3 regions of the Dyella japonica A8 genome follow, and region 3 is predicted to be linked to each of the others. Evidence: predicted binding sites of a transcription regulator. Region 3 holds the regulator's gene; each other region holds the start of a gene.
The links. Region 3 encodes sigma-54, which starts transcription at its own class of promoters, with help from an activator protein. Its sites were predicted from a motif close to TGGCACGNGCNTTGC; they were not measured.
Positions count from the first base shown of each region.

Region 1 (10,266 bases), 2.3 Mb from region 3:
TCCAGCGGGCCAGCACGTCGCCGAACGGCGCGATCGGCGGTTGCGGCGCGGCGTCCGGCGCAGGTGCCGCGCCTTCGTAGACGTGCAGCGTGCGCATGCCACCCTGCCCCACGCCGATCAACAGGCGCTTGCCGTCCGCGTCGACCAGCATCAGCCGATCGCGCGCGCCCACCGCCATGGATTCCACGCAGCGCATGCGGCGCCCGCCCGGCGTCGCACGGGCCTGCAGCCGGCGGCTGAGCCAGCCGGCAGCGAAGATCAGCGCGATGATGCCGATCAGGCTCAGCAGCACGCGCACCAGTTCGCCACCGACATTGATCTCGGGCGCGGCGGCGACCGGAAGGGCAAGGGCCAGCATCATCAAACTCACCGCAGCTTGCGCACGCGTTCGGCCGGGCTGATCACGTCGGTCAGGCGGATGCCGAAACGTTCGTTGATCACCACCACTTCGCCATGCGCCACCAGCGTGCCATTGACGAACACGTCGAGCGGTTCACCGGCCGAACGGTCCAGTTCCACCACCGAGCCCTGGTTGAGCTGCAGCAGGTTGCGAATGCTGATACGCGTACGGCCCACTTCCATGGCGAGCGTGACCGGTACGTCGAGGATCATGTCGAGGTTGACGTCGGCACCTTCGCCCATGGGGGCGCTGAGCTGGTCGAATTCGACGCGCTGGGTCGCGCTGACGGCGTCATTGGTCGGAATCATGCGGGGTCGATCTCCAGGGCGGGTTCAGTCGACAGGCGCATTTCGCGGCGACCCGTCGGGGCATGGAAGCGGACGGCCGTGCGGCCGTTGTTCTGGCCGTAGCGGCCACGGAATACCGGCACGTCTTCGGCGAAGACGGTGCTGAACTCCGGCAGTTGGATGGGAATGACATCGCCGGGACGAAGCTGCAGGAAGTCGCCGATGCTCAGGCGCGTTTCGAGCAGCAGCGAGCTCAGCTCCACTTCGGCGTCCAGCACTTCGTCCTGCAGGGTTTCGGCCCAGCGGTGATCGCGATCCACGCGGTCGCTCTGCACGCCGGCATCGAGCAGCGTGCGGATCGGCTCGACCATGGCGTACGGCAGGGTCAGGTGCACTTCGCCGCCGCCGCCATCGAGTTCGATGTGGAACTTCGACACCACCACCGTTTCGGTGGGGCTGACAATGTTGGCGAACTGCGGGTTGATCTCGGAATTGAGGTATTCGAAGTTGAGTGGCAGCACCGGCGCCCAGGCTTCCACCATCGAGGTGAACAGCTCGGCCAGCATGATCTGGATGACGCGATTCTCGGTGGGCGTGAAGTCGCGACCTTCGATGCGTGCGTGGAAACGGCCGTCGCCACCGAAGAAATTGTCGATCACGGTGAACACCAGGCGCGGCTCCATCACCACCAGCGCCGTGCCGCGCAGCGGCTTGATGCGTACCAGGTTCAGGTTGCTCGGCACGGCCAGGCCATGCACGTACTCGGCGAACTTGAGCATCTTCACGCCGAGCACCGACACCTCGCAGGTCTTGCGCAGCACGCCGAAGACGGCGGTGCGGAAGAAGCGGGCGAAGCGGTCGTTGACCATTTCCAGCGTCGGCAGGCGACCGCGCACGATGCGGTCCTGCTGAGTGAAGTCATACGAAATGACCGCATCGGGCGGCAAGGGTTCGTCGTTACCCGTCTCGACCGCGCCACCTTCCACGCCGTCGAGCAGGGCATCGATTTCTTCCTGTGAAAGCAGGTCGCTCATCGCCGCGATTCCGTTACTGCATCACGAAGCTGGTGAAGTACAACGCTTCCACGCCCGGGCGACCCAGGCGCTTCTCGAGAATCTTGCGCACGGCATCCAGCGCCTGCGCCTGCAACTTCTGCTTGCCGGCGGCGTCGCTGAGGATGGTGTAGTCCTGGCTGCTGAACAGCATGACCAGCGCGTTGCGGATCACCGGATCGGCGTCCTTGGCGGCGGCCAGCGCGGCGGCGTCATGCGACATCAGACTCACGCCGACCTGCAGAAAGCGCATCGACTGGTCGTCCTTGAAGTTGACGACGAACGGCGGGTCCATCGTCAGGTACTGCTCCTGCTTGGACATCACCACCTTCGGTTCTTCTGGGGCACCGCCATGTGCGCTGCGCGCGTTCATCACCAGGTAGCCGGACACGCCGGCCATGGCGACCATCGCCACGCCCATGATGATCACGACCTTGTTGGAACCCTTCTTGGGCGTCCCGGCCGTGGTTTCTGCTTGCTCGTTCTGAGCCATGCGAATGTGGTTCCCTATCGATTACCAGACGTCTGCCACTCGCTACGGGGTGGCGCATGCCCTTTGATAGCAAGCGGCGTGCCATCCTTGGGAAGCCTTGGTGTGACGGGGTTTGCGGTGGATCGGCAGGAGGTGGCGGCGCTTTCTTGACGCGTGTCGGAGAGTGGGCGCGACGGGGGGATGGCGGCTGTCGGAAGGTTGTCGCGCGGGGCGGGGTTTGGGTGGTTTCGCCTGGGGGCGAACTGGCTTTCTCGCGTTGGGGGCCTGTAGGCGGATTGCCTTGCTCGCGCTCGCGGGGCGCCGCTTTGCCTGCTGGGGTACGCGGGGAAGTGGCTGTGGATCGCGATGGTTTAGCGGGCCGCGGCGCGACGACGCAAGGCGAGGCGAGGCGAGGCAAGGCAAGGATTGGAGTGAGGGGACACTCTTGCCGCACCCTTCCTACCCGTCATCCCGGCGCAGGCCGGGATCCAGTTTCGGTAGTGGTCGGTCGTCGACTCGTGCGATCCCGCGATCTGGCCGCTTACGCCGCGGGCGTTTCGACCTTCTGCCGAAGGCCGAGTCACTTTTCTTTTGCTGGCCCAAAAGAAAAGTAACCCAAAGAAAATGGCCTAGAGAGCCAGAACTGGCAGCATTCCGATGGGATAAACCCGAACGGTCGAGGAACGTTGCTGCATGGCAACCTCCGCCTCTACACAGCGGGTACCTCCAAGCGTTTCGCAACGCGCCATGGCGATGAGGACTTAAAGCGGCGCCTCGCTTCGCTTCTGCCCCGATGAACCCGCACGCCCGCCCGCTTTTCTCTTTTCTGTGGGAGCGCACCCTGTGCGCGACAACCTAACGGAGCGGTGACTACGACACGCCCCAGTCGCGCACAGGGTGCGCTCCCACAAGGTATCCGCCATCTTGGAGTGCTCCGCTGACGCCTCGAGCTCTCGCTTTGGCTTTTGGCTCTTGGCTCTTGGCTCTTGGCTCTTGGCTCTTGGCTCTTGGCTCTTGGCTCTTGGCTCTGGCTCTTGATCTCCCGGGTCCCCGTATGACGCGGCGGGCGGGTGGAGGAATAGCCCGAAGGGTGGCCGGCAAGGATGCCGGCCAGTTTGTCGTCAGGGCAGGATGCCCTGTCGACAAACCCCGCAACCCGGCCGCGAACCTTCCGGGCAACGCCCGGAAGGCGCGTCATCCGGGGGGCCCTTTCTTTGGGTTACTTTTCTTTGGGCAAGCAAAGAAAAGTGACCCGGCCTCCGGCAGGAGGTCGGAACGCCCGCCGCGTAGGCGGCCAGGTCGCGGGAGCGCATGAGGCGACGACCCGCCACTACAGAAACTGGATAACCAGCCATGCGGCTGTTGAAAAGCGCCTCTGGCGCTTGCCCCCTTTTCGGGGTGCGCCGGGATGACGGCTCTTATGAAAACGTGAGGCTAGATGGGCCCGTCACCACCATGAAAGTGGCGATGCCTCAGCCTCCCCTTGCTCCTTCAAGCCGCAACCGTCCACGGCCTCTCCCGCCTACCCAAGGAAGAGAGAGAAAAAAATCAGGCAAACATATCCACCAACCCCACCACCTTCCCAATGGGCGACACCGCGGAAACCACCTCACCCAAACCTTCCGCCAATCCACTCTCGCCACCCGACGAAGTCCCCGAAGAACCGCCCGGCTGCGCGGACGAGCCCTGCCCCGAATTCCCCTGCCCCACCTGTGCCTGCCCCAGCGACAGACCATGGTGCGCGAGCATGGCGTCGAGCTGACTCAAGGTCTGCTGCACGGCGTGCACCGCCTGCGGATGCTGCGCGATGAAGGCCACGTCCACGTGGTCCTGCTTCACGCTCACCTTCACGTCCAGCTCGCCGAGATCTTCCGGGTGCAGACGGATGCGTGCCTCCTTCACATCCTGGCCCCCAAGCCACGTCACCTGCTGGCTCAGTTCCTGGCCAAACGCCGGTGTGCCAACCGTTGACTGCATGGTCAGCACATGCGGCGCGGGCGTCGTGGCGATGTTGGGTTGCGCCTGTGCCGGCATGGCCGCGGCGGTGAGGTTTTTCAGCGCCTCGAGCGGATCGCTGCTGTCCTTCTGGCTTGATGGCGACGAGGTCGTCAGCGCCTGCAGGGCGCTGGCCAACGCATCGCCTTTTGCGGCTGCGCCTGTATCCGTCGTGGCCTGGCCTGCGGCGTCATCGCCGTCATCCGCGTTCTGCCCCAGCAAGAACAGGCTCTTGTCTTTGATGCCATCCATGGCCTTGGTGAACTCGTTCGCATCGCCGGCCTTGGCCGGGGCCGCGCCCTGCATCGCGCCAAGCAGCGAGATCGTCGCGGAAGCCGGCAAGGTCGCGGCGGCCGACGTGCCGGCACCGCTCACTGCGTCGGTGGCGCCTGTGGAAGCATCGCCGTCGCTCGTGGAAACCGTGGACGCGGAAGCCGATGCCGGCACGCTCTGGCCGAGCAAGGCCAGCATCGCGGCGGCGGCACCTGATGCGGCGGCCGCTGCCGTGTCGTCGACCTTGTCATGGTTCGACTTGCCGCTGGCCTGCACCTGCGAAGAAGAGGAAGAGGAAGAGGAAGAGGAAGAGGATGACGACAACGCCGACGCCGGCTTTGGCGATGCGGGGCGCGCCGGCTCGCTCTGTCGCGCCAGTTGCTGATGCGCCTGTTGCAGCGGCGTGCTGAACGTGTTGCTCGCGGCATTCGACGATGCCTGGCTCGCATCGCTGGCTGGCGCGCTGGCGGGCGCGCTCGGGGCCGGTGCCAGGTTCGCCATCAGGGCGGTGGAAGGCGTCATGGAGCGATCTCCGGGGAGGCGGTCTTGGACGGGGTCACGGCAAACCCCTGGTCGGGCGGCGGTATTGCATGCGCTCGTCGATCTCGGCTTGCTCGCGACGCTCCTCGCTCTTGCGCTCCTGCTCGCGATACCGGTCGATCACGCTGCCGAGCGCCTGTTCGCGGGCGTGGGCTTCGCGCCACTGGTGGCGTACACCGTCCAGGTTGCGGCGCTGGCGGGTCACTTCGTTGACCTGCTGGGCGATGACCTGGTCGATGCGCTCGACGAACTGGCGACGGTTGAGCAGTGCGCTCACGCTCACGCCGCCCTGCGTCTGGGCGTACTCGGCACGGTACTTCTGCAGCTCTTCCAGCTGCTGCTCGGCTTTGGCGAGCTTCTGCTGCTGCTCGGCCAGACGTTGCATGGCCGCTTCCTGTCGTTCGTGCGCCAGGTCGGCGGCGGGCTGCAGGCGGTTCGCGCGGGACTTCACGGCGTACCTCCGGCGGTCAGCGTTTCAAGCGAACCGATGGCATCGGCCAGCGTGGTCGGCGCATCCACCTCCTGCTGCAGGAAGTCGCGCAGCCTCGGCCACATGGCAATGGCGTGGTCCACCTGCGGATCGGAACCCTTCTGGTAGGCACCCACGGCAATCAGGTCGCGCTGCTGGCGGTACGCCGAATAGACCTGGCGGAAGCGTTGCGCGGCGCGCAGGTGTTCGCGCTGCACCACGGCGGGCATGACGCGGCTGATCGAGGCTTCGACGTCGATGGCGGGATAGTGGCCCGCCTCGGCAAGGTCGCGCGAGAGCACGATATGACCGTCCAGAATGGCGCGTGACGCGTCCGCGATGGGATCGTGGCGGTAGTCGTCGCCCTCGGTGAGCACGGTGTAGAACGCGGTGATGGAGCCCCGCCCTTCCGCATCGTTGCCGGCGCGTTCGACCAGCGCAGGCAGCATGGCGAACACGGACGGCGGATATCCCTTGGTGGCCGGCGGTTCGCCGATGGCGAGCGCGATCTCGCGCTGCGCCTGAGCATAGCGCGTGATCGAGTCCATCAGCAGCAGTACGCGTTGACCCCGATCGCGGAACCACTCGGCGATCGCCGTGGCGTACTGCGCACCACGCAGGCGCTTAAGCGGCGGCGCGTCGGCGGGTGCGGCAACGATCACCGCGCGGGCGCGACCTTCTGGCCCCAGTGTGTGTTCGACGAATTCCTTCACTTCGCGACCGCGCTCGCCGATCAGGCCCACCACCACCACGTCGGCGTCGGTGTAGCGCGTCATCATGCCGAGCAGGGTCGACTTGCCCACGCCGGAGCCGGCGAACAGGCCCAGACGCTGGCCGCGCCCCACGGTGAGCAGTGAATTGATCGCACGCACGCCAGTATCCAGCGGCGTGTCGATGGGCTTGCGCGCCATCGGGTTGATCGGTTCGTTCTTGAGCAGCGCGTGTTCGTCGACGTCGAGCGGCCCGAGGCCATCCAGCGGCACGCCATCGGCACCGACCACGCGCCCCAGCAAGGCCAGCCCTACCGGCAGCCCGCCCGTATGCGCGCAGGGACGCACGCGTGCATTGGGCAGCACGCCGTGCATCTCGGTCACTGGCATCAATAGCAGGCGTTCATCGGCAAAGCCGACCACTTCGGTATCCAGCTCGCTGCCATCGGCGGTGGTGACCATGCAGCGCGCACCCAGTGGCGCCTCACATCCTTCCGCTTCCAGGGTGAGGCCGACCACGCGGCGCAGGCGGCCTTCCACGGTGAGCGTGCGCGTTCCCAGCGCGCGCTGGCGCCGGCGGGCAAGACGTTCCTGCCACAACGCGCTGCGCGAGGGATCCCGCTGCGCGTTCATCCGCGTACCTCGTCGGCATCCTCGTCGGTTTCCTCGGCTTCGGCGCCGAGCACGGCATCGACGACAGCGGCAAGGCGGGTTTCGATGCGCGCATCGAGGCGCGAACGCTCGCTTTCGAGCATGCAATCGCCACGCTGCAGGCTGTTGTCGGGCAGCAGCTGCCAGTGCGACTCCACCATGTCGAGGGAGCGCAGCAAGGCAAGATCATCCGGGTGCAGCCGTACACGCAGGTTGCCTGACGCCGAAGGCAGCGCCAACGCGGCCTGGCGCACGGCTTCCACCACCAGGTCCGGCGCGGTGCGCAGCTCGTGCGCCAGCACCTGGCGCGCCACGGTCATGGCCAGGCGCGTCAGTTCGAGCTCCACCATGTCGTCCATGCTGCGCAGGGGACGGGCTGCGGATGCCAGCAAATCGTCCAGGCGCTGTGCGCGCTCCTGCAGCAGGGCACGGGCTTCCGCCAGGCCCTGCTCGAGCCCCGCGGCATAGCCTTCCTCGCGCGCCTGCTGTTCCAGTGCCTCCAGTTCACGCACGGTCGGCTGCTGCACCGGTTCGGCAGCCACCGGCTCGGCTGCGACCGGCTCACCCACTTCGGGCGGCAGCCAGCGTTCGAAAGCGAGGAGGTTGTCCCGGTTCATCACGGCGCTCATGCGACCAGCTCGTCACCCGAGCCTGAGAGGTTGATCGCGCCCGAATCGGCCAGCTTGCGCGCGATGCCGAGCACTTCCTTCTGCGCCGCGTCGACTTCGCTGAGGCGCACGGGGCCGGACACTTCCAGGTCGTCTCGCAGCATGTCGGCGGCGCGCTTGGACATATTGGCAAAAATCTTCTCGCGCACGCCGGGCTCGGCGCCCTTCAGCGCGGTGACCAGGCGCGCCGTCGGCACTTCGCGCAGCAGCGTCTGCATGCTGCGGTCGTCCAGGTCGCCCAGGTCTTCGAACACGAACATCAGTTCCTCGATGCGTCCGCTGAGGCCCGAATCGTGGGTGCGGATGGCCGCCATCAGTTCGTTCTCGCGGCTGGTTTCCATCGCGTTGAGGATATTGGCCGCCGCCTTCAGGCCGCCGACGCTGGCGGACTTGAGCTTCTTGGTGTTGCCGCCGGCGAACTGGCGCTCCATGATTTCGTCCAGCTCGTTCAGCGCGTGCGGCTGCACGCCGTCGAGCGTGGCGATGCGCATCACCGCATCGCTGCGCGTGCGCGGCGGCAGGTAGCCGATGACTTCGGCCGCCTGGTCCGGCTCGAGGTGCGCCAGCACCAGCGCGATGATCTGCGGGTGTTCCTGGCCGATCATCTCGGCAATGGCGCGGCTTTCCATCCACTTCAGCGATTCCAGGCCCTTGCTGCTGCGGCCGAGCAGGATGCGGTCGATCAGGCCGCCCGCCTTGTTCTCGCCCAGCGCGTTGACCAGGATCTTGCGGATGTATTCCTCGGTGCCGACGCCCAGCGAGGTATGGCGGCCCATGTCCTCGTTGAGGCGCTCGAGCACGACCTCGACCTGCTCGCGCGTGACATTGGTGAGGCTGGCCATGGCCGTGCCCACTGCCTGCACGTCGCGTGCACTGAGGTGCTTGAGCACTTCGGCCGCATCCTGCTCGCCCAGGGTGAGCAGCAGGATGGCCGCGCGCTGCGCGCCGTTGATTTGCGTGTCTGCCTTCATGATTCGTTTCGTCCGCCAGGGATGCCCTGCGATGTCAGATCAGCCGCCATCCTCGCCCACCCAACTCTTGACCACCTGCGCCACTTGCTTGGGGTTCTCACTGACCATGCGGCGCGCGATGCCGATGCGCTGCTCATAGGCCAGCTGGGGCGGCACGCCGCCGAGGCGAACCGGTTCGTCCATATCGTCCTTGTCGTCCACGCGCACCGAGATGGTGGGCGCGCCGGGGCCACCCGCCCCGGCGACGGCCAGCTCGCGCCCGGGTATCGGGGCGCGCGACAGTCCGCGCAGCAACGGGCGCAGCAGGCCGAAAGCCACCAGCAGCGCCACCAGGATGCCGGCGGCCTGCTTGATCAGGTCGAGCATGCCCGGGCGCTCCCAGAACGGTTGCGAGGGCGCCTCGAGGTTGGCGTTCGGATCCTGGTGGAACGGCTGGTTGATCACACTGACACTGTCGCCACGGGCTTCGTTGTAGCCCACGGCGTTGCGCGTCAGCGTGGTGAGGTGTTCCAGCTCCTGCGGCGTGAACGGCACGCTCTTGGGCGCGCCCTTGTCGCCGGCCACGCTCTTGTTGTCCAGCACCACCGCCACGGTGAGCCGCGCGAGCCGCCCGGCGGGATCGCTGACATGACTGATGGTGCGGTCCAGCTCGTAATTGCGCGTGGCGCTGCTGGTGGTATCGCTGGGGCCACTGCTCTGCGCCGTTGCCGCTGTCTTTGCGCCTTTGCCTGCATTGGGCTTGGCCGCGGTCGGCTGCGCCACGGTGTTCGGCGGCTGATTGCTCAACGCGCCCGGCACGCCGGCGTCATTGGCTTCGCCCACATGCTGTTCGCTGTTGGTCTGTTCGCTGCGCAGCGCCGGATGGTCGTGGCCGAAGGTTTCCGTCGCCTTCTCGGTTTCGCTGAAGTCGAGATCGGCGTAGACCTGCGCACGCACCTTGCCGGGGCCGACCAGCGGCGTCAGCAATTCTTCGATGCGCTGCGCATAGGTGTTCTCGATGCGGGTGGCCAGGCGCAGGCGCGAGTCGCCCACGGCGCTGGCACTGCCCGGATCGGTGGTGGTGAGCAGTTGGCCCTGCTGGTCGACCACCGAGACTTGCTTGGGATCGAGATTGGGCACGCTGGACGCGACCAGATGCACGATCGCCGCCACCTGGCTCGCATCGAGCTGGCGCCCGGGATACAGCGTCACCAGCACCGAGGCGCTGGCTTCCTTGTTGTCGCGGATGAAGGCCGACGGCTTGGGCAAGGCCAGGTGCACACGCGCGGCGCGCACCGACTGTAGGCCGGCAATGGTGTTGCCCAGGTCGGTTTCCAGCATCTGCTGGTAACGCGTGCGCTCGGCGAGGTCGCTCATGCCGAATGGCGAATCGCCACCGGGCGCGGCCGCGGTCGCTACGCTGCCCTGCGGCAGGCCCTGCGAGGCGAGCTTGAGGCGAATCGCCGCCAGGTCGGACGCGGGCACCATGATGGAGCTGCCGTCCGCGCCCAGCGTGTAAGGCGTGTTCGATGCCTGCAGCGCCTGCGTGACGGCGGCGGCATCCTTCTGTTCCAGGCCGGCATACAGCAGGCCGTAATTGGGGCCGCGTGACCACAACACCACGGCGACGCCAAGGGCCACGGCCGCGGCTACACCCACCAGCAGCAGCAATTGCCGCGAAGCTGGCGTGCGCGCGAGCTGCTTGAGATCCAGGCGAGAACCGGGCTTTTCGTCGGTGGTCGCTAGGGCGTTATCGGCCATGAAGACTGCTCTTGCTCAGTGGACGCAGTGACGTCGTG
Region 1 covers NZ_CP008884.1:4,384,904-4,395,169, forward strand. The annotation lists gene fliO (flagellar biosynthetic protein FliO) at 1-361, opposite strand, end outside; gene fliN (flagellar motor switch protein FliN) at 367-708, opposite strand; gene fliM (flagellar motor switch protein FliM) at 705-1,721, opposite strand; gene HY57_RS18675 (flagellar basal body-associated FliL family protein) at 1,735-2,232, opposite strand; gene HY57_RS21360 (flagellar hook-length control protein FliK) at 3,760-5,001, opposite strand; gene fliJ (flagellar export protein FliJ) at 5,036-5,470, opposite strand; gene fliI (flagellar protein export ATPase FliI) at 5,467-6,831, opposite strand; gene HY57_RS18700 (flagellar assembly protein FliH) at 6,828-7,478, opposite strand; gene fliG (flagellar motor switch protein FliG) at 7,475-8,470, opposite strand; gene fliF (flagellar basal-body MS-ring/collar protein FliF) at 8,528-10,228, opposite strand.
Region 1: HY57_RS18675 (flagellar basal body-associated FliL family protein) is a predicted target of sigma-54. The motif match lies at 2,302-2,316, and genes of this name have one in related genera.

Region 2 (10,266 bases), 2.2 Mb from region 3:
ATGGGCCACGCGCTCGCGCGTGCGGACCAGCGCGGCATGGGTGACATGGCGACGGATGTTCATCAGTACGGCATCCACTTCGAGCTGAAGAAGCGCGACAGCCAGCCCTGCGTATTCGCATCGGCCAGTGCACCCTTGCCGGTGTAACCGATCTGCGCGTCGGCCACGCGCGTGGACGGCACGCTGTTGTCCTGCAGGATGTCCTGCGGACGCACGATGCCGGCGATACGGATCTGTTCCTGCCCCTGGTTGATGGTGACCATCTTCTCGCCACGCACCATCAGGTTGCCGTTGGAAAGACGCTGCGCCACCGTCACCGTGATCGATCCGGAGAGCTGGTTGCTTTGGCTGCTGTCGCCGCTGCCGTCGAACGCGCGGTTGGCATTGAGGCTGCTGTCCGCCGTCTTGCCGCCGACCTTGAGCGCATGACCAAGAATGGTCGGCGAGGAGATGGTGCTTGCGTCCTTCTTGCTCGTGTTGGTGGTGGCCTTCTTGGACGCCTGCGTGCTTTCCACCAGCGTGATGGTGAGGATGTCGCCCACACGGTGCGCACGCGCGTCGTTGAACAGCTCCATGCCCTGGTCGGCGTGGTAGATCGAGCCGTCGGTCGGCGGCGCAGCGCTCTGCTCCGCCGGCATGGTGGCCGCCCACTGGTGATCGTCGTGCGTCGGCTGCATGCCGCAGCCCGACAGCATGGCCAGAGCCAGCACGACGCCGATGCGAGGAAGGGAACGGAAGGACGACATGGCGGTTCTCACATCTTGTCGGTCAAGTCTTGCAGCATCTGGTCGGTGCTGCTGATCGCCTTGGAATTCATCTCGTAGGTGCGCTGCGTCTCGATCATGTTGACCATCTCGGCCACCACGTTGACGTTGGAGGATTCGAGCGAACCCTGCAGCAGCGACCCCATGCCGTTGAGTGCGGGCTGGCCGGTTTGCGGCGCACCGCTGGAGGCGGTTTCCTGATAAAGGTTCTGGCCCATCGGCTGGAGGCCGGCGGGGTTGATGAAGTCCGCCAGTTGCAGCGTGCCCAGCGTCTGCGGCGTAGCCGACGAATTGGTCGTCGCCGACACGGTGCCGTCGGTACCGATGGTCAGGCTCTGCACGTTCGGCGGCACGGTGATGGCCGGCTCCAGCGGGTAGCCGTCCGAGGTCACCAGCTGGCCGTTGGGATCGGTATGCAGGGAGCCGTCGCGCGTATAGGCCACGGTGCCGTCGGGCATGCTCACCTGCAGGAAGCCACGCCCCTGGATGGCCACGTCCAGCGAGTTGCCGGTCTGCGTGACGCTGCCTTCGGTGAACAGCTTCTCGTTGGCCACCACGCGCACACCGGTGCCCAGCATCAGGCCCGAGGGCGACACGGTCTGCTCGGTGGTCTGCCCACCCGGCTGCCCCTTGTTCTGGTACATCAGGTCCTGGAACGAGGCGCGCGAGCTCTTGAACGCCGTGGTGTTGGCGTTGGCCAGGTTGTTGGAGATCACGTCCATGCGCGTCTGCTGCGCGTCAAGGCCGGTCTTGGCGATCCAGAGGGAAGAGAACATCGGTTACTCCTGAAAAAGGCTGAGAGCCGCTAACAACATCCCGTCACACTTCAAGCTCGTCATTCCCGCGAAGGCGGGAATCCAGTGTCTTCAAGCTCGTTGAGGTCTAAGGCACTGGATTCCCGCCTTCGCGGGAATGACGATCAAAACCTTCGGGGTTCCTGGTCGTTTCATCAGCCGCACTTAATTGGCCTGCATCAGCTTGAGGCTGGCATCGGCGTTGTCCTCAGAGGTCTTGATGGACTTCACCTGCATGTCGTACTGGCGCGAGAGCGCGATCATCTTCACCAGCTCCGCCGATGGATTGACGTTGCTGCCTTCCAGTTCACCCGAGGCGATGGTGACGTTGTCGTCGATCGCCGCCGTGCTGCCGTCGTTCATGTGCATCAGGCCATCGGAACCCTGCGACATCTGCGTGATGTCGGGCTTGACCAGCTTGATGCGATCGATCTGCGAAATGGAGTTGGCGCCCTGCCCCTGCGGCACCGTGGAGATGGTGCCGTCAGAGCCGACGCTGATGTCCGTGGCCGGCGGAATGGTGATGGGGCCGGAACCACCCATCACCGGGTTGCCCTTCGCATCGGTCAACGCACCATCGGCGGTGAGCTGAAGATCGCCGGCGCGCGTATAGGCTTCCGAGCCGTCCGGCGCCTGCACGGCGATGAAACCATCGCCGCGCACGGAGATATCCAGCGCGCGCCCGGTGTTGACCGGCGAACCCTGCGCGCTGCTCTGGCCGATGCCGTGCGTCACCGCATTGATGCGCGCCGGCTGGCCTTCGCCCAGCACCGGCACGCTCTGGAAGGCGGAGAGCTCGCTCTTGAAGCCGACCGTGGACGTGTTGGCCAGGTTGTGGCTCACCGCTTCCTGGGCACGCATGATCTGCGTGGCCCCGGTCATCGCGACGTAGACGGAACGATCCATGGCTGCCCTTCGCTATCGCGGGTGATTAACGGGAAACAGCGTTGAACAGCGCCGAAGCCAGCGTGTTGTCGGTCGACAGCACCTGGGCATTGGCCTGGTAGTCGCGCTGCGCCTGGATCATGTTCACCAGCTGCGCGGTGGTGTCGGCGGTGTTGGAGCTTTCCAGCGCACCCGACTGGATGGTGCCGAACTGCCCCACGCTCGCCGTGCCCATCACCGCCGGGCCGGAATCCGTGCTGGCTGCCCAGGTGGTGTTGCCCAGCTGGCGCAGGCCCTGCACGTTGGCGAAGTTGGCAATCGCCACCTGGCCGATCTGCGTGCTCTGGTTGTTGGAGTAATAGGCGGTGATCACGCCCTTGCTGTCGATGTCGATGCTCGACAGCGTGCCGGCCTCGAAGCCGTTCTGCTGGATAGTGCCGGCGGAATAGTCCGTGCCGTACTGCGTGGTGTTGGCCACGTTGAGCGACAGCGTCATCGGCGAGGAACCGTTGGCCAGGTTCACGCTGTTGAAGGCCAGCTTGCCGTTGCTCGGCGTGGCCAGCTTGCCGGTAGCGTCAAAGGTCAGCGGTTGCGTACCCGCGCTCTGGCCGTCCACGTAGAGGTTGGCGTTCCAGGTGTTGGTGCCGGTCTTCACGTAGTAGATCGTCGCCTGGTGCGAACCGCCCTGCGAGTCGTACACGGTCACCGGCGCGGCGGCGTTGTAGCTGGTGGAATCGGTGGTACTGAAGGCATTGGCCGGCACGCTGGCGCTCGCCGGCAGGTTCGACGTCATGGTGATGGTCGAGGTGGCCGTGGCGTTGCTCTGCGCGGTGACCCAGTTGAAATCGGTCAGCGTGCTGCTGTCGAAACCACCGGCACCATTGGCCGGGTACATCTGCAGATGCGCGCCATCGGGCGTGGTGATGTAGCCGTTCGGGTTCTTCTGGAAATCACCGGCGCGCGTGTACTGCACGCCGCTGCCGTTGTTCACCACGAAGAAGCCGTTGCCGCTGATGGCCAGGTCAAGGCTGTTGTTGGTGGTCTGGATGTCGCCCTGGTTGAACTGCTGGGCCACTTCCTGCAGGCGCACGCCGCTGCCCACCGCGGTGGAGTTGATGTTCAGGCCGGTCACCGCGTAGATGTCCGCGAACTCCGCGCGCGAACCCTTGAAGCCGGTGGTGTTGGCGTTGGCGATGTTGTTGGAGATGACGTTGAGATCGGACTGGGCCGCGTTGATGCCGCTGAGCGCCGTATTGAGTGCCATGTTCTATTCCTCTTTGGAGTGGACGCGCGAAGCGTCAGAGAATCTGTGCCACCTGGCTGAGCGGCACGCCGCCCACGCCCGAAACCTGCAGGTACGTGCCCAGCGAACTGCCGCCATAGCCCACGCCCGTCACCGTGCCGGCGACATAGGTACTGAGCGCGGTGCTGCCACTGGCCGCCTTGAGGGTGTACGTGCCGGCGGCCACGGCATTGCCGTTGTCGTCCTTGCCGTCCCAGCTGAACTGCGCGAGGCCCGCGTTCTGCGCGCCCAGCGGAATATTGCGGATCACGTTGCCGTTGCCGTCCACCACCTGCACGTTGACGCTGGTGGCGCTGGTCACGTTCACCGCGCCCTTCACCGCGTCGCTGCCGTCATAGGTGGTGGAGCTGCCCGGCACCAGCACCTGGCGATTCACCAGGTTCGATGAACTGAGCACCTGCGAGGTCTGCATCGACGTGTTGACGCTGGTTGCGAGCGACTGCAGGTCGGTATCCAGCTGCTGCGTCGCCGAGAGCTGGCTGAACTGCGCCATCTGCGAAACGAACTGCGAGTTGTCGACCGGATTGGTCGGGTCCTGCGCCTTCAGCTGGGCCGTCATCAACTTGAGGAAGTCGGCCTGCGACATACTGCTCGACAGCGACGAGTTCGCGCTCGAGGTGCTGGTCGCGCCGGTGCTGCCGGTATTGGTAGTGCTGGGAATCGTGGACACGTGGGTTTCCTCCCGGCTTACTTGCCGAGGTCGAGGGTCTTGACCATCAGCTGCTTGGTGGTGTTCATCGCCTCGACATTGTTCTGGTACGAACGCGATGCGGTGATCATGTTCACCAGCTCGTCGATGGGATTGACGTTGCTGCCGTAGACGTAGCCCGTCCCGTCCGCCATCGGGTTGCCAGGCTCATAGCGCGCCTGCACGTCGGCCTGGCTTTCGGTCACGCCCTTCACCTGCACGCCGACGGCGCTGTCCGCCTCGGCGGTTTTCGCACCGCCAACGGCCTTCTGCACGGCGGAGAACAACGGTTCCTTGGCGCGATACGCCCCCTCCGGCGTGCTGGACACGCTGTCGGCGTTGGCAAGGTTGCTGGCTACGGTGTTGAGCCGCAGCGACTGTGCTGCCATGCCCGAGCCCGCGACATCGAAAATCTTGAACAGTGACATCAGCCCTGGCCTCCGGTGATGGCCGTGCGCAGCATGTGGATCTGCGCGGTGATGAAGGAAAGACTGGCCTGGTAATGCACGCCATTGGCGGCGAAGTTGGCCTGCTCGACCTGGGTATCCACGGTGTTGCCGTCCATCGACGGCTGCGTGGGCGTGCGATATGCCAGCTTCTGCGCGGACTGTGCCTGCGGATCGATCTGGCCCTGCTGCGTGATCGTCATCGGCAACGCGCTGCTGGTGCCGCTGGCGCTGGCCAATGCCTGCTTGAAATCGACGTCGCGCGCGAGGTAACCCGGGGTGTCGGCATTGGCGAGATTGCTCGCCAGCACCTCACTGCGCTTCTGCCACAGGTCCAGTGCCTGGGTGTGGAGACCGAACAGGTTGTCGTTGATGGAACTCATCGCTCACTCCTGCGGCAGGGGCCGCGGGATGGGTTTGAGCAATTTGCGTGCCACGGTTTGCGGGGCGGCTGGGAGGCCGCGTGGTTGCTGGGTTTGTCCGGTTTTGTGGGGGTGGCGCGTGAGGGGATTGGGTGGGGATGTCGGAAAGTCGACGCGGGGTGTAGCGGGTTCCTGACGGGGGGTTTGTCAGGGCCCGGGGATGGCTTGTCGTGACGGTGCCGAGGGCTTGGCCCGTCTCCTCATAGGGGTGCGCGGAGAGCAGCTATGGATGGCCGCAGGGCTGGGGCAGAGAGAGAGTATGTGCAGAGGTGACGGATGGGTGCTCGCCTCAAGGTTTCAAAAGAACCGTCATCCCGGCGCAGGCCGGAGGCGCTTCACAACAGCCGAAGGCTGGTCATCCAGTTTCTGTCGTGGTCGGTCGTCGCATCGTGCGATCCCGCGATCGGGCCGCTTACGCAGCGGGCGTTTCGACCTTCTGCCGAAGGCCGAGTCACTTTTCTTTTTGCTGGCCCAAAAGATCCCACGGGGACTAGCTTCGCGTCGAAAGTAACCCAAAGAAAATGGCCTGAAGAGCCAGAGCTGGCAGCATTCTGCTGGGATAAGCCCGAACGCGTGAGGCAGATCGTTGCTTAGCTACCTTCGCCTCTACACAGCGGGTAGTGCCAAGCGCTTCGCAACGCGCCATGGCGATGAGGACTTAAAGCAGCCCCTCGCTTCGCTTCGGCCCTGATGGACCCGCACGCCCGCCCGCTTTTCTCTTTTCTGTGGGAGCGCACCCTGTGCGCGACAACCTAACGGAGCGGTGACTACGAGACGCCCCAGTCGCGCACAGGGTGCGCTCCCACAAGGTATCCGCCATCTTGGAGTGCTCCGCTGACGCCTCGAGCTCTCGCTTTGGCTTTTGGCTTTTGGCTTTTGGCTTTTGGCTCTTAGCTCTTGATCTCCCGGGTCCCCGTATGACGCGGCGGGCGGGTGGAGGAATAGCCCGAAGGGTGGCCGGCAAGGATGCCGGCCAGTTTGTCGTCAGGGCAGGATGCCCTGTCGACAAACCCCGCAACCCGACCGCGAACCTGGAGGGCCATAGGCCCGGAAGGCGCGTCATCCGGGGGGCCCTTTCTTTTGGTTACTTTTCTTTGGGCAAGCAAAGAAAAGTGACCCGGACTGCGGCAGCAGTTCGGAAGCCCGCGGCAGGCGGGCCAGGTCGCGGAAACGTCCGAGGCGACGACCGACCCCTACCGAAACGGGATGCCCAGCCATGCGGCTGTTGAAAAGCGCCCCCGGCCCTTGCCCCCTTTTCGGGGTGCGCCGGGATGACGACTGAAGAACGAAGCGGTGAGGCTAGGTTGCCCCCAAACCCTCTTCTCGCTGCTTAATACTGCTTAATACTGCAGCCATCCAACACCCCTCCCCGCGTCCCCCAATGGCGAGGAAGAAAAGCGCAGCGCTCAAAACTCCGCCAACCCCTCCGGCATCAAATCCAGCACCGCCTGCGCCAACACATCCGGCTGGAACTTCGCCACGAAGCGATCCGCATTCACCTCCCGCACCATCGCCTCATTGAAAATGCCGCTGATCGAGCTATGCAGCACCACTTTCAGCGAGCGCAGCGCCGGCGTCTCGCGGATCGCCCGCGTCAGCGCATAACCATCCATGCGCGGCATCTCGATGTCAGACACCACCAGCGTCACCCGTTCCTCGCCCGGCGACGCCGCGATCGCCTCCAGACGCTCCAGCGCTTCGCGACCGTCCGTCGCGATCACGCACTCCATATCCATCTGGCGGAACAGGTTCACCAGCTGGTTGCGGGCGACCAGGGAGTCGTCCACCACCATCACGCGCCGGGGCTGCAGGTCATGGACGCGGGCGATGCGCTGCATCGGCGCCGACAGTTCCGTGGTGGTCGCGTTGAGTGAGGCCAGCACGTGTTCCACGTCCACCACCGCCACCAGCGCACCGTCCACACGCGTTACCGCGTTCACGCGGCCACCAAAGCCCAGTGCCGGGGCCGGGGCGGCCAGCGATTCGCCGGCACAATGCACCAGGCGCTGCGGTTCGGCCACGAGGAAGCCCTGCACGCTGCGGCTGAACTCGGTGACCATCAGGTGGGCGGAGGCCACCTCGCGCAGCGAGGCGTAACCCAGCGCCACGGCCAGGTCGATGACGGGGATGGTGGTGCCGCGGTAGTCGCAGCTGCCGGCGATCAGCGGGTGGGCGTCCGGCATGCGTTCCATGGGTGGGCGGCGCATGACCTCCCTTACCTTGAAGACATTGATGCCGAACAACTGGTCATCGCCCATCCGGAACAACAGCATGGCCACGCGGTTGTGCCCCGCCAGCTTGGTCTGCTGCTCCACCTTGTCCATCCACGCCGTCATGCGCTTTCCTCGCCGCGGCCCAGCCGCCGTTTCTCCACGCGTATCGGCCGGGGTGCCGCCGGCTTGAGGGGGACGAACCGGGCGTGGCACGTCGCTTGCTTCTCAAGTTCCGACCTCAGCCGCCGATGCCGGTGGCGACCCTTATAGGAAGGAATGATCCACCCATGAGTCTGATCTGGAGCCAGCATCTCGCCGACCTCGCCCGCGCTGCCGCGGCGGGTGACCAGGCGCAGGTCGCCCAACTGTCGGCACGCCATCCGCGCGCAGCGCAGGCGCTGGCGCCGTTGCTGGCGGCCGTGTTCACCACGCGCCCGCCGGCGGCCGTTGCCATGCAGACGATGGAGCAGCTGGGCCTGGTGCTCGGCGCCTCGCAGCAACTGGTGCGGGAGCAGGCCTCCATGCACCAGTCGGCGCAGGAAAGCCGCGACGACGTCGGCCGCTTGACGGACGGCAGTGCCGGAATCTCGACATCGCTGCAGCAGATCGCCACCGGCCTGGACTACGCGCGTCAGACTGGCGAAAGCAGCGAGCGCAGCGTGAGCGAGCTGGACGGCCAGCTACGCCTGTTGCGCACCGCCCTGTCCGCCATGAACCGCAACCAGAGCAAGCTGGCCGAACAGGTGGCACAGATCCGCAAGCTCACCGGCGTGGTGCAGGAGATCGCCCACCAGACCAACCTGGTTGCGCTCAACGCTGCCATCGAAGCGGCTCGTGCCGGCGAGGCCGGTCGCGGCTTTGCCGTAGTGGCGGACGAGGTGAAGCAACTGGCCGAGAAGACCAGCCAGGCCACCGACGAGATCGAAGCGGTCACCGGTTCCATCGGCGAGTTCTCGCAGCAGCTCGATGGTGACGTGCAGCAGGGCCTGTCCCGCCTCGACCGCGCGCAGGGCGGCCTCGGCCAGACCGAAGCCTCGCTGCGCGACAGCGGTGAAGCGCTGCGCCAGATCGGCGAGCGCGTCGGCACCATGCACAAGAATCAGGATGCCCAGCACGCCCGCGCCGTGGCGGCGCAGGCCGCGCTGGGCGTGTGGCATCGCCGCTCCGCCGAAGCCACGCGTCAGTCCGAGGCACTGAGCCGCGGCGCCCTGCTCGGCCATCGCCTTGCGCTGGACTGGCTGGAAACCGAGAGCGGCCAGGACCCGGCCAGCCTGAGCCTGACCGTGCGCGAAGCCGCGCAAGGCCTGCGCCAGGCGATGGAACTGGCCCTGCAGGAACCGGCCGCGCTCGATCGTCGCTGGTTCGACACGCAGGCGCTGGCCCGCACGCTGGATCGACTGACCGCCAACCGCGACGCCAACCCGGCCGCCAGCGCGCTGACCGCCTCCGGCACGCGCCTGCGCGAACAGGGCAGCAACTTCGCCACCCTGCTGTGCGACGGCCAGCTCGACCAGGCCGGCCAGTTGCTGCAGCAGTTGGAAAGCGAGCGCGAAACCCTGCTCAGCCAGCTCAACGCGCTGCTGGCCGACCTGTGATCCGGCGCGTACTGGCCTCCCTGCTGCTCGCCACCCTGGTGCTACCCGCCCACGCCGTGGAACCGGCCCAGGCGGCGCGCGCGGCCGCCGAACAGTGGCTGCGCGGCCAGTACGCAACCCCGGGCAACCGGGTGGTGGCACAGGCGGCGGAACTGGATACACGTACCCTGCAGCTCGCCCCCTGTCTCGCACCGCTCAATGCCGGCCTGCAGACCGGCGCCCGCATCATGCCGCGCATGACCGTGCTGGTGCGCTGCCCCGGCCCGGACGGCTGGACCCTGCATGTACCCGTACAGCTTCAGGTTTTTCGCGAAGTGCTGGTATTAGTACGCCCCCTGCAGCGTGGCGATGGCGTACGTCCGGACGACGTGCGCCGCGAGGAACGCGACATTGCCAAGCTGGGCTATGGCTACGTCAGCGACATGGCGGACCTGGAAGGCCGTACCCTGTCGCGCGCCCTGGGCATGGGCAGCGTGGTCACCCCGGCCGCCCTGGGCGGGCGCAGCGCCGTGAAAGCCGGCGATCAGGTACAGCTGGTATCCCGCCTCAACGGCATCGAGGTGCGCGCGAGCGGTGTCGCCCTGGGCAGCGGGGACAGCGGTTCGCGCCTGAGGGTGCGCAACGGCAGTTCCGGCAAGGTGATCGACGCCATGGTGATGGCGCCAGGCGAGGTGCTGGCGCTTCCGTGACCCGCGTCGCGCTCGACCCATTAAAGTTTGCGGCCAGCCGGCCGATCCTGTCAGCAACAGGGCCAGATATCCAAGAGAACGGACCCATGAACACCACCATATCCAACAACGGCTTGCCCAAGCTTCCCCAGCCCCCCACGGGCCAGGGCAGCAGCGCCACGCAGGGCCCCTCCAGCACGACGTCGAGCGACGCCGCCGCCGGCAGCACGGGTGCAAATGACCGCGTGCAGCTGACCGACTCCGCCCGCGCACTGCAGGAAGCAGCCCGCACCAACAGCGGTGCCACCATGGACACGAAGAAAGTCGAGCAGATCCGCCAGGCGCTGGCCAACGGCACGTACAAGGTCGACGCCGGCCGCATCGCCGATCGCATGATGGCGCTCGAAAACCAGATGAACGGCAAGTCATGAAACCTTCCCTGCAAGCCGAACTGGACCATGCCCTGACGGCCGCGGTCGAGGAGATGC
Region 2 covers NZ_CP008884.1:4,407,588-4,417,853, forward strand. The annotation lists gene HY57_RS18765 (flagellar basal body P-ring protein FlgI) at 1-63, opposite strand, end outside; gene flgH (flagellar basal body L-ring protein FlgH) at 63-746, opposite strand; gene flgG (flagellar basal-body rod protein FlgG) at 755-1,540, opposite strand; gene flgF (flagellar basal-body rod protein FlgF) at 1,724-2,464, opposite strand; gene flgE (flagellar hook protein FlgE) at 2,490-3,707, opposite strand; gene HY57_RS18790 (flagellar hook assembly protein FlgD) at 3,742-4,416, opposite strand; gene flgC (flagellar basal body rod protein FlgC) at 4,434-4,862, opposite strand; gene flgB (flagellar basal body rod protein FlgB) at 4,862-5,263, opposite strand; gene HY57_RS18805 (chemotaxis protein) at 6,709-7,638, opposite strand; gene HY57_RS18810 (methyl-accepting chemotaxis protein) at 7,803-9,110, shown strand; gene flgA (flagellar basal body P-ring formation chaperone FlgA) at 9,107-9,799, shown strand; gene flgM (flagellar biosynthesis anti-sigma factor FlgM) at 9,886-10,209, shown strand; gene HY57_RS18825 (flagella synthesis protein FlgN) at 10,206-10,266, shown strand, end outside.
Region 2: flgB (flagellar basal body rod protein FlgB) is a predicted target of sigma-54. The motif match lies at 5,302-5,316, and genes of this name have one in related genera.

Region 3 (10,266 bases):
GTCGGCAGGGGCAATGGTGTCGGCAATGAGGATCTCGCCCACGCGCGCGGCCAGCTTGCGCTCTTCGCGGCTGGTCTGGCGCTGCAGGGCGGAGATGACGCGGCTGATGACCTGGTCGACATCCTCTTTGCGCGAACGCAGGTACGGATCGTCCATCGCCTCGAACACGGCGGCCAGGCGGTCGCGCTGTTTCTTCAGCGCGGCACCGGGACGGTAGTGGCCAATGCGTACCAGGTCATCCAGCCCGCGCAGCAGCTCCGGGTCGTCGAGCAGCAGGCTGTGCGCGTCGATGAACTCGTTCACTTCGCGGGCGAGCGCACCATGCAGCTTGCCGCGCAGCTCGCGCAGTTCCTGGCGGGCGGTATCCAGCGCGCGATGCAGGCGCTCCAGTTCGACGTCGATTTCGTCCTCGTTGAGTGGACGCGTGTCGACCAGGTAGCGACTGGGCTGCACCAGGCGGGCACGGCCCAGGGCCATGCCTCTCGCTGCGGTGGTGCCTGTCAGTACCTGTCTCATGTGGGCCTTCCATGGTGGAGCGGCCGGTCCGGCCGCGCGTGGCGTCGGCATCCCGCCAACGCGTGGATTCCTGACCGGAAACGATGGCACGACGCAGCCCACCGGGCCGTGAATACGGCCTCAGGGTGAAGCACGCGTGTCATCTCCTTGCCCACTCAGGCTCCTTCGTCGAACTTGCGGTCAAACAGCGCCACCACGGCGTCGAGCGCGGACTGCTCGTCCGGGCCGTCGGCACGCACGAGCAGCGGTGTGCCGATGCCGGCGGCCAGCATCATCACACCCATGATGCTTTGCGCATTCACTTCGCGACCCTTGCTGACCAGCCATACGGTGGACTTGAAGCCCTGCACGAGCTGCACGAGCTTGGCCGAGGCGCGGGCGTGCAGGCCCAGCTTGTTGGAAACAACGATCTCTTTTTCAAGCATGGTCGATGAAGATTCCTCCGCGGCCACCACTGGCGGCGATCTCCGCCAGTTCGTCCAGCGGTTTTTCCGCGTAATTGAGCACGCGCAGCAGCATCGGGAGGTTGAGTCCCGACACGCAGCGCAACCGAACCCCGAGCGCGCCCAGCGACAGCCCGATGTTGCAGGGCGTGGCGCCGTAAAGGTCGGCGAGCACCAGCACGCCGTCGCCTTCGTCAAGTTCCCGCGCATGCCTGGCCGTGAGCGTACGCATCACGTCGGGATCCTCATGCGGGGGCACCTCGACCGCTTCCACCCGCAAGGGCAGTTTGGGCAGCACGTGGTGGGCGGCAGAGATCAGCGCCTGGCCGACCGCCTCGTGCGTCATCAACAGCACGCCGACGCTCATGACGGCAAGCCGGTCCGCTTCGTTTGGATGGACAGCATGGCTATCACTCGAGTTCGCGATGGAAGGTAAGCACGCCGTTTCGCAGCGCGCGGTAGTGGGCGGCCAGTTTCTCCACCAGGTACACCGAGCGGTGGCGGCCGCCGGTGCAGCCGATGGCGATGGTGACGTAGCTGCGGTCGTCCGCCTCGAAGCGGGGCAACCACGTGTCGAGCCAGCGGGCCGTGTCCGCGAAGTACTCGGCGACCAGCGGCTGGGCTTCCAGGTAGTCGCGCACGCCTGCGTCCTTGCCGGACAGCGGGCGCAGCTTCGGATCCCAGTGAGGGTTGGGCAAGCAGCGCGCGTCGAACACGAAATCCGCGTCCAGCGGCAGGCCGCGGCGGAACGCGAACGACTGGAACATCAGCGTCAGCCCTTCGGTGGCCTCGGCGTAGCCGGTGGCGATCAGGCGGCGCAACTGGTGCACGTTCAGTTCGCTGGAATCGATCACCTTGTCGGCGATGGCGGACAAGGGGCGCAACAGGCGGCGTTCTTCGGCAATGGCATCGGCGAGCGACAGGCGTCGCGATGACAGCGGGTGGCGGCGGCGCGTTTCCGAATAACGCTTGATCAGCACGTCGTCGCGGCAGTCCAGGAAGATCAGGTGGGTGTGCACGCCAGCGGCGGCCAGCTCCGACAGCATGGCCGGCATGCGCTGCAGGTCTTCACTGGGATTGCGCACGTCCACGCCCACCGCCACGTTGCGGCGCTTGCCTTCCACGTGCCGGCTCACCGCGGCGACCAGCTGCGGCAGCAGCACGGTCGGCAGGTTGTCGACGCAGTAGAAGTCCAGGTCTTCCAGCGCGCGCAGGGCTACCGTCTTGCCACCGCCCGACATGCCGGTGAGCACGATCAGGTGGATCGCGTCAGGCTGCTGGATGGCGCTGGAGGTCGTCTCGCTCATGGGTCACCACGGAGGCAGCCGGCGCATCTGGTGCGCCTGGCGGTCGATGAAGGTCTGGGCAGGGTCGATGCCCTTGCTCTTGAGCACATGGTTGCGCACGGCCGCCTCGACCAGCACGGCCAGGTTGCGGCCGGGTGCCACGGGAATGGTGATCATCGGCACCGGCACCTCGAAGATCTCGCGATGGCCGATATCACCGGTGAGGCGCGTGAGCCCGTCGGTGTCTTCCCCTTCGCGCAGGGGCTTCAGGTGCACGACGAGTCGAAGGTACTTGGAGGGCTTGACCGCGGTGTGACCGAACATCTCGCGCACGTTCAGCACGCCCAGGCCGCGCACTTCCAGCAGATCCTGCAGCAGCTCGGGGCAAGTGCCGTCGATGACGTCGGGGGCGATCAGGGTGAATTCGGTGGCGTCGTCGGCCACTAGGCGGTGGCCGCGGCTGATCAGTTCCAGCGCAAGTTCGCTCTTGCCGGAGCCCGATTCGCCGGTGATCAGCACGCCGATGGAGAACACTTCCAGGAACACGCCGTGCAGGGTGATCTTGGGCGCCAGCGTGCGCGCCAGGTGGTACTGCATCCAGGTCAGCAGCTCGTGGCCGCGCTTGGAGCTGATCCACAGCGGGGTATTGGTTTCCTCCGCCACCTCGCGCAGATCGGTGGGGATGGGCTGGTCCTTGGTGACGATCATCGCCACCGGCTGGTAGGCGGCGATCTTGTTGATCGCTTCCCAGCGCTGCCGCGAATCCAGGCTGTCGAGGAAGTTCAGCTCCTCGGTACCGATGATCTGGATCTTGTTCGGATAGATGACGTTGAGATAGCCGATCAACGATGGGCGGCGCGTGGTCGTCGCGGCCTGCTCGAGCACGCGTGATTCGCCGCGCATGCCGGAAACCCAGCGCAGGGCCATGCGCTCGTGAACGCTGTCATAGAGTTGTCGGGCGGTCAGCCTATCCAAGCCTTGTCCTTTGCGCCGCCGGAAGAGGGTGGCTGCGCGGACATTGTGCCAGTTCACACCGGCGGATGCCTTGGATCGGGGGAACAAGCGGGAGGAAGGCCCGCCCGGCGAAGGGGCGGGCCCGGGTGGGTCAGCCGTAGAGGCGCTCGTCGCGGGAAGCGCGCTGGTGCTTGTCGCAGATCTTCTCGCGGTGTTTGCGCAGCTGGGTCACCAGCTTGTCGAAGAGGACGTCGATGGAGACGTACATGTCGTTCTCAAGCGCTTCGGCGTGCAGGGTGCTGCCCGTGACGGAGAGCGTGCCTTCGGCGCGCTGCTGAAGCTTGTTCACGGAAAGAACGATGCTCAGGCCGAGAATGCGTTCGTCGAGGCGGGTGAGGCGGTCGAGCCGGCTGTTCACGTGATCCCGAAGGGCCGGGGTGACTTCAATCTGCTGACCGCTGAGCTGAACTTGCATGTTGCGCCTCCTTCAGTACTGCCGCGGGTGCGGCTGGGGTCGATGCGCCGGTCGCTTATGTCGTGGCCGACACACCTTTGAAAGCAGTAGTTTTTCGGATGGGTTTTCCGGCCTCCTCGCCAAGCAGGGAAAGTCACTATGCGCCTATGAGGTTTTCTTCGCGTTAGAAAGACCTTCACGCGCTCGACATGACAGCTTCCTTCCGATCGTCTCACTCATGAGTATGGGGACGCCTTTTTTGCCGCCAAGTTCCCGAGACGCTTTGCCACAGTGAATGGGCAGGCGCGTTCAGCCAGCGCGCTGGCGCTCGCTGGAGCTGGGAATACGCATGGCTTCGCGGTATTTGGCGACGGTGCGTCGGGCAACCTGAATGCCCTTGCGGTGCAGTTCCTCCGCGATGGCCTGGTCGGACAGCGGCTTGCGCGGGTCCTCGGCATCGACCAGCTTGCGCAGCATGGCCTGGATGGCGGTGGCCGAGGCGCTGCCACCGTCTTCGGTGGACACGCCGCTGGAGAAGAAGTGCTTGAGCTCGAACGTGCCCCGCGGCGTATGGATGTACTTGCGGGTAGTTACACGTGAAATCGTTGATTCGTGCATGCCCACTTCCTCGGCGACTTCGCGCAGCACCAGGGGGTGCATGGCTTCGGGGCCGTAGTCGAGGAAGGCGCTTTGCCGGCGCACGATGGCTTCGGCCACCTTGAGCAGCGTTTCCGCGCGCGATTCCAGGCTCTTGATGAGCCAGCGCGCTTCCTGCAGCTGGCCGCGCATCCAGCTCGCATCGGTGCCGCGTGCCTGGGCGATGAGCCCGCAGTAGTGCTGGTTGAGCCCGAGTCGCGGTTGGCAGTCCGGGTTGAGGCTGACGCGCCAGCGCCCGCCGTCCTTGCGCGCATAGACGTCAGGGGCGACGTATTCCACCGGCGTGACGTCGAGCGCCGCGCCGGGGCGCGGGTCGAGGCTTCGGATCAATACGGCGGCGGCGGCGGTGTCGTCTTCGTTCGCGCGCAGCTTGCGGGCCAGTCGCGCGATGTCGTTGCGCGCCAGCAGTTCCAGTTCCGCGTCCACGATGCGCAAGGCGAGTTCGCGCTGTGGCGTGTCCACTGCGAACTGTTCGAGCTGCACGCGAAGGCAATCGCGCAGATCCACGCTGGCCACGCCGGTGGGATCGAACCGTTGCAGCATGTGCCGCACGTACTCCACTTCCTCCTGCGTCGCCCGGATATCGGCGGGCAGGGCGGCGATGAGCGACTCCATGCTCTCGGTGAGATAGCCATCGGGATTGAGCGCGTCGATCAGCACTGCGGCGATGGTGCGGTCGCGCACGCTCATGTGCGTGAGGTTGAGCTGCCAGAGCAGGTGTTCCTGCAAGGTCTCCGGCGCGGCGTTCTGCGGTTCGAAACCGTCGTCGTCGGCGTTGCCATTGCCGCTGCGCGAGGAGGCGCCGCTGCCGTTGGAGAAGTCGACCGGATCGTCGCTGCCGCCGTCGGAGTCGGCGTCACCCCATTCGGGGGCTTCGGCGTCGTCGACGGTATCGCTGCTGCTGGTCGAGCTGGACGAACTGGCGACGGGAATGGACTCCATCGGCTCGCGTTCGTCGCCGTCGAGGTTTTCCGGGTTGTCGTCGGAAAACTCGAGCAGGGGATTGCTTTCGGCGATCTGACGGAGTTCCGCTTCAAGCTCAAGCTGCGACAGCTGCAGGAGGCGAATCGCCTGCTGCAACTGTGGAGTCAGCGTGAGCTGCTGATTGAGGCGAAACTGCAGTCCGGGTTTCATGCCAGGCGGTCGGGATGAATGTGAAGATCATCCTAACTCCTGGCCCCGGGGTCGGCCATAGGTCGAAGGCCGATTCGCGTACTACCTCAGGTTTAATCCCTGCGAGTTAGGCCGGTCGGCCCGGGTTACAGGCGGAATTCACGGCCCAGGTACACCTCGCGGACCTTTTCGTCGGCCAGGATGTGCGCCGGCGTGCCACGCGAAAGCACCTCGCCGTCGTTGAGGATGTACGCGCGGTCACAGATGCCCAGCGTCTCGCGCACGTTGTGGTCGGTGATGAGCACGCCGATGCCACGCTCCTTGAGGTGACGGACGATGCGCTGGATTTCGCCCACCGAAATGGGGTCGACGCCCGCGAACGGTTCGTCCAGCAGCATGTAGCGCGGGTGTGCGGCCAGTGCGCGGGCGATTTCCACGCGGCGGCGTTCGCCACCGGAAAGGCTGATGCCCTTCTGGTCGGCGATGTGCGAAATCTTCAGTTCGTCCAGCAGGCTTTCCAGCTCGTTGGTGCGCCGCTTCTCGTCCCAGCCTTCGCGCAGCTCCAGCACCGCCATGATGTTGTCGGCGACGGTAAGGCGCCGGAACACCGAGGCTTCCTGGGGCAGGTAGCCGATGCCGAGCTTGGCGCGCTGGTGCATGGGCAGGCCGGTGATGTCCTGCTTGTCCAGCTTGATGACGCCGGCGTCGGCTTCGATCAGGCCCACCACCATGTAGAAACAGGTGGTCTTGCCGGCGCCGTTGGGGCCCAGCAGGCCAACCACTTCGCCCTCGCGGATGGAGAAGGCGAAGTCGCGCACGACTTGGCGTGCCTTGAAGCTTTTTTGCAGACCTTCAGCGGACAGCATCGATCAGTGGCCCTCGGCCGGCTTGGTGGTCGGCTGTGGAGCCGCGGGTGGCGTGGCGGCCGGCGCGCCCGGCTTGGGCTTGGGCAGGATCACGCCGTGCACCAGCCCGTCGCCGCCGGCTTCGCCGGTGATCAGGCTGGTGTTGGTGTTGTAGGTGAGCTTGTCGCCGTGGAACTCGCCGCGACCCTGCTGGCGCACCACGGCGTTGGTGGTGAGCACGGCGATGCCGTTGATGTTGTCGTAGTCCAGCGTGGCGGCGTCGCCCTGCACCAGGTTGTTGTTCTCGTCCAGCTGCTGGATGTGGGCCGGATTGCCGGTGACCACCACGCGGGCGATCTGCTGCTCGCCGTCCATGTAGATCTTGGCCACGTCGCCGGTCAGCACCATCGTGCCCTGGACCACCTTCACGCTGCCCTTGAGGGTGCTGATGGTGTTGGGGGCGTTGAACGCCTCGGTGTACTTGGCGTCGTAGTTCATCGGCTGGTCGCGGTCCGACTTCTTCGCCATGGCCGCGGCAGGCAGCAGGGCGAGCAGGCCCAGTGCGAGGAGGCTGGCGGAAAGCTTAGGACTTGTGGGTGCGCGGCGGGTACGTGCCGTGGCTTTCATCGAGCAGCTCCAGATGATTGGTGTTGAGGTTGGCACGCATGCCGACCCCGCTAAGTGTACGTGCGCCTTGCTTCATGTGCGCCGGGGCGTCGGTCACCATCCGGTTTTCCTTGGGCCAGGCGGTAACGTCGGAGGTGTGGATCTCCGCCGCGTCGGTGATCCCGAACGCCGCTCTGTGCATATAGACCGGGCCCTGCAGCTTGAGCAGGGTGCCGCTCTTGTCCACCCAGGCGTAGAGCGAATTGCCCAGCCACGGGGGCACGCCCGCCTGGTTCGAGGGCAGGGTGAAGTCGGGTGTGGTGATGTAGAGGGAGTCGTCGTTTTCGCGGCGTTCCAGGCGCGGGGCCACCATCTGGAAGCTCGGCAGGCCATCCACGTCGTACGACCACAGCTGGAAATTGGTCAGCGTGTAGCCCGAGCGCGGCGGACCGACGAACTCGTTGATCTTCGGCGCCGGGGCCAGCCACCAGTACAGCACCTGGGTGGCGCCCATGGCCGCGGCCATGACGATGATCGCCACCGGAAGGCTCCGGTCGCGGAGGTACGTTCGCAAATTCACCGCCAGCGCTCCCGCTCGGCCGCTGCCTTGCCCTGGGCCTGCAGGATCATGTCGCAGACCTCGCGGGCCGCCCCCTGGCCGCCACCCAGGCGGGTGTGCCAATGGGCCTGTTCGGCCACCCATGGATGGGCGTTGGCCACGGCCACGGCGAGGCCGGCGATGCGCATCGCCGGCAGGTCGGGCAGATCGTCGCCCACGAAGGCTGCCTGTTCCGGCGCCAGGTTGAGTGCTTCCAGCAGCTGCTCCAGGCTGGCGCGCTTGTCGCCCTGGCCCTGGTAGACGTGGGCGATGTCCAGCTCCTCGGCGCGCAGGGCCACGGGGTGGCTGATGCGGGCGGAAATGATCGCCACCTGCACCCCGTTGGCCATCAGGCGCTTCAGGCCCAGGCCGTCGTGCACGTGGAACACCTTGGTCTCATGGCCGTCCTCGGCGTACCACAGGCGGCCGTCGGTCAGGGTGCCGTCCACGTCGAACACGACGAGGCGGATCTTGGCGGCACGGGCCAGGACGTCTGCGGGAATATCAGCCAGATACATGAGTGAGATCGGCAACCAGGCGAGGAAGGGGTGAAACCGTCAAACGCCGGGCAACCCGGACGGTGGACGCGATGGCGGTAAAGGAGAGCAGCCGAACCTTTCGATCAGACCACACGGGCACGGAGCAGGTCGTGAATGTTCAGGGCGCCCACCACCTGCTGCTGGTCATTGACCACCAGCAGGGCGTGGATCTGGTGTTTTTCCATCAACTGGGCCGCCTCGATGGCGAGCTTGTCGGCACCGATGGTCTTGGGGCCGCGGGTCATCAGTTCGGCCACCGTGGCGCCGCGCAGGTCGACGCCGTCGTCGTCCAGCGCGCGGCGAAGGTCACCGTCGGTGAACACGCCGAGCAGGTGCTGGTCGGCGTCCACCACGGCGGTCATGCCCAGGTGCTTGCGCGTCATTTCCATCAGCGCCTGCGTGAGCGAGGCATTGGGCGGCACCGCCGGGATGCCTTCGCCGGTGTGCATCACATCGCTGATATGCAGCAGCAGGCGGCGCCCCAGGCTGCCGGCCGGATGCGAGCGGGCGAAGTCTTCCGAGGTGAAACCCCGAGCCTCGAGCAATGCGACGGCGAGGGCGTCGCCCATCACCAGGGCTGCCGTGGTGCTGGCCGTGGGGGCCAGGCCCAGCGGGCAGGCTTCGGCGGCGATGCTGGCATCCAGGTGCACATTGGCCTGGTCGGCCAGCGAGGAGTTGGCGTTGCCCGTGATGGCGATGAGGGGAATGCCCTGGCGCTTGATCACCGGCAGGATGAACAGCACTTCGTCGGTTTCGCCGGAATTGGACAGGGCGAGCACCACGTCCTGCGGCAGGATCATGCCAAGGTCGCCATGGCTGGCCTCGCCCGGGTGGACGAAGAACGCCGGCGTGCCGGTGGACGCCAGCGTGGCGGCGATCTTGCGGGCGACGTGGCCCGATTTGCCCATGCCGGTCACCACCACGCGGCCGGCGCAGCCCATGATCAGGCGGCAGGCTTCCACGAATTCGGGGCCGATGCGCGGTTCGAGCGCGCGGATGGCGGCGGCCTCGGTGGCGATCACCGTGCGTGCGCTCTGCACGATGGTGTCGGCGTTGATCGCGTGCTGGCTGGCTGGGGCGACGTGGGCGTTCATGCGTCCTCGGATATCGGGCCGGAATTCCGTCATGACCCTGAACGGGTGGCTGAAAGAAGGAAAGTTCCGCTAAATCATGTTGTTGTGCGTAAGAGGCGCCTCAAAAGGGGATGGCGCCGGGCTCACGTGTCGTTTCTGCGACAGAGGTTTTCCATTAACATGGCATATTCGCATTTTAACGTCATAGTCGGTGACATTGGGTTCGGTTCCAGTCCGGATCGGTGGCACTGACCCAAACCCGCAAGTGGAAAACCCATGGACGCTGCCACCATCCAGGCAATGATCGAACAAGGCCTGCCCGGTGCGCAGGCGACCGTCAGCGGCGACGACGGCGTGCACTTCGAGGCTGAAGTGGTGGCTGAGCAGTTCGCCGGCAAGCTGCCGCTGGCCCGGCACCGCTTGGTTTACGCCACGCTGGGGAATCTCATGGGCGGTGCGATCCACGCGCTGGCCCTGAAAACGCACACTCCCGCGGAGGTCGCTGCGCGCCGTTGAGGCCGCGCAGCCCCCGTGCAATCGATTCGTAAGGACTTTAGATGGCCAAGATCCTGATCAGTGGCGGCGAGCCGCTCCACGGTGAAGTGGGTATTTCGGGCGCGAAGAACGCCGTGCTGCCGATTCTCGCTTCCTGCCTGCTGGCCGATGAGCCGGTGGCGATCAGCAACGTGCCCCACCTGCACGATGTGACCACCTTCATCGAGCTGCTGGGCCAGATGGGCACGCAGCTGGTGCTGGACGACCGCATGAAGATGCACGTCGACCCGCGCTCCACCGACCGCTGCTTCGCCCCGTACGACCTGGTGCGCACCATGCGTGCGTCCATCCTCGTGCTGGGCCCGCTGGTGGCCCGCTTCGGCGAGGCGGAAGTGTCGCTGCCGGGTGGTTGCGCCATCGGCTCGCGTCCGGTCGACCAGCACATCCGCGGCCTGCAGGCGCTGGGCGCCGACGTGGTCGTGGAGAACGGCTACATCAAGGCCAAGGCCAAGCGCCTGAAAGGCGCGCGCATCTCGATGGACATGGTCACCGTGACCGGTACCGAGAACATCATGATGGCCGCCGCGCTCGCGTCCGGCACCACCATCATCGAGAACGCCGCGCAGGAACCGGAAGTGGTCGACCTGGCGCACTGCCTGATCGCCATGGGCGCGCAGATCGAAGGCG
Region 3 covers NZ_CP008884.1:1,812,126-1,822,391, forward strand. The annotation lists gene ptsP (phosphoenolpyruvate--protein phosphotransferase) at 1-516, opposite strand, end outside; gene HY57_RS07405 (HPr family phosphocarrier protein) at 672-941, opposite strand; gene HY57_RS07410 (PTS sugar transporter subunit IIA) at 934-1,326, opposite strand; gene rapZ (RNase adapter RapZ) at 1,370-2,266, opposite strand; gene hprK (HPr(Ser) kinase/phosphatase) at 2,270-3,220, opposite strand; gene hpf (ribosome hibernation-promoting factor, HPF/YfiA family) at 3,351-3,674, opposite strand; gene HY57_RS07430 (RNA polymerase factor sigma-54) at 3,963-5,444, opposite strand; gene lptB (LPS export ABC transporter ATP-binding protein) at 5,570-6,289, opposite strand; gene lptA (lipopolysaccharide transport periplasmic protein LptA) at 6,293-6,895, opposite strand; gene lptC (LPS export ABC transporter periplasmic protein LptC) at 6,852-7,415, opposite strand; gene HY57_RS07450 (KdsC family phosphatase) at 7,451-7,990, opposite strand; gene HY57_RS07455 (KpsF/GutQ family sugar-phosphate isomerase) at 8,095-9,105, opposite strand; gene HY57_RS07460 (BolA family protein) at 9,361-9,600, shown strand; gene murA (UDP-N-acetylglucosamine 1-carboxyvinyltransferase) at 9,642-10,266, shown strand, end outside.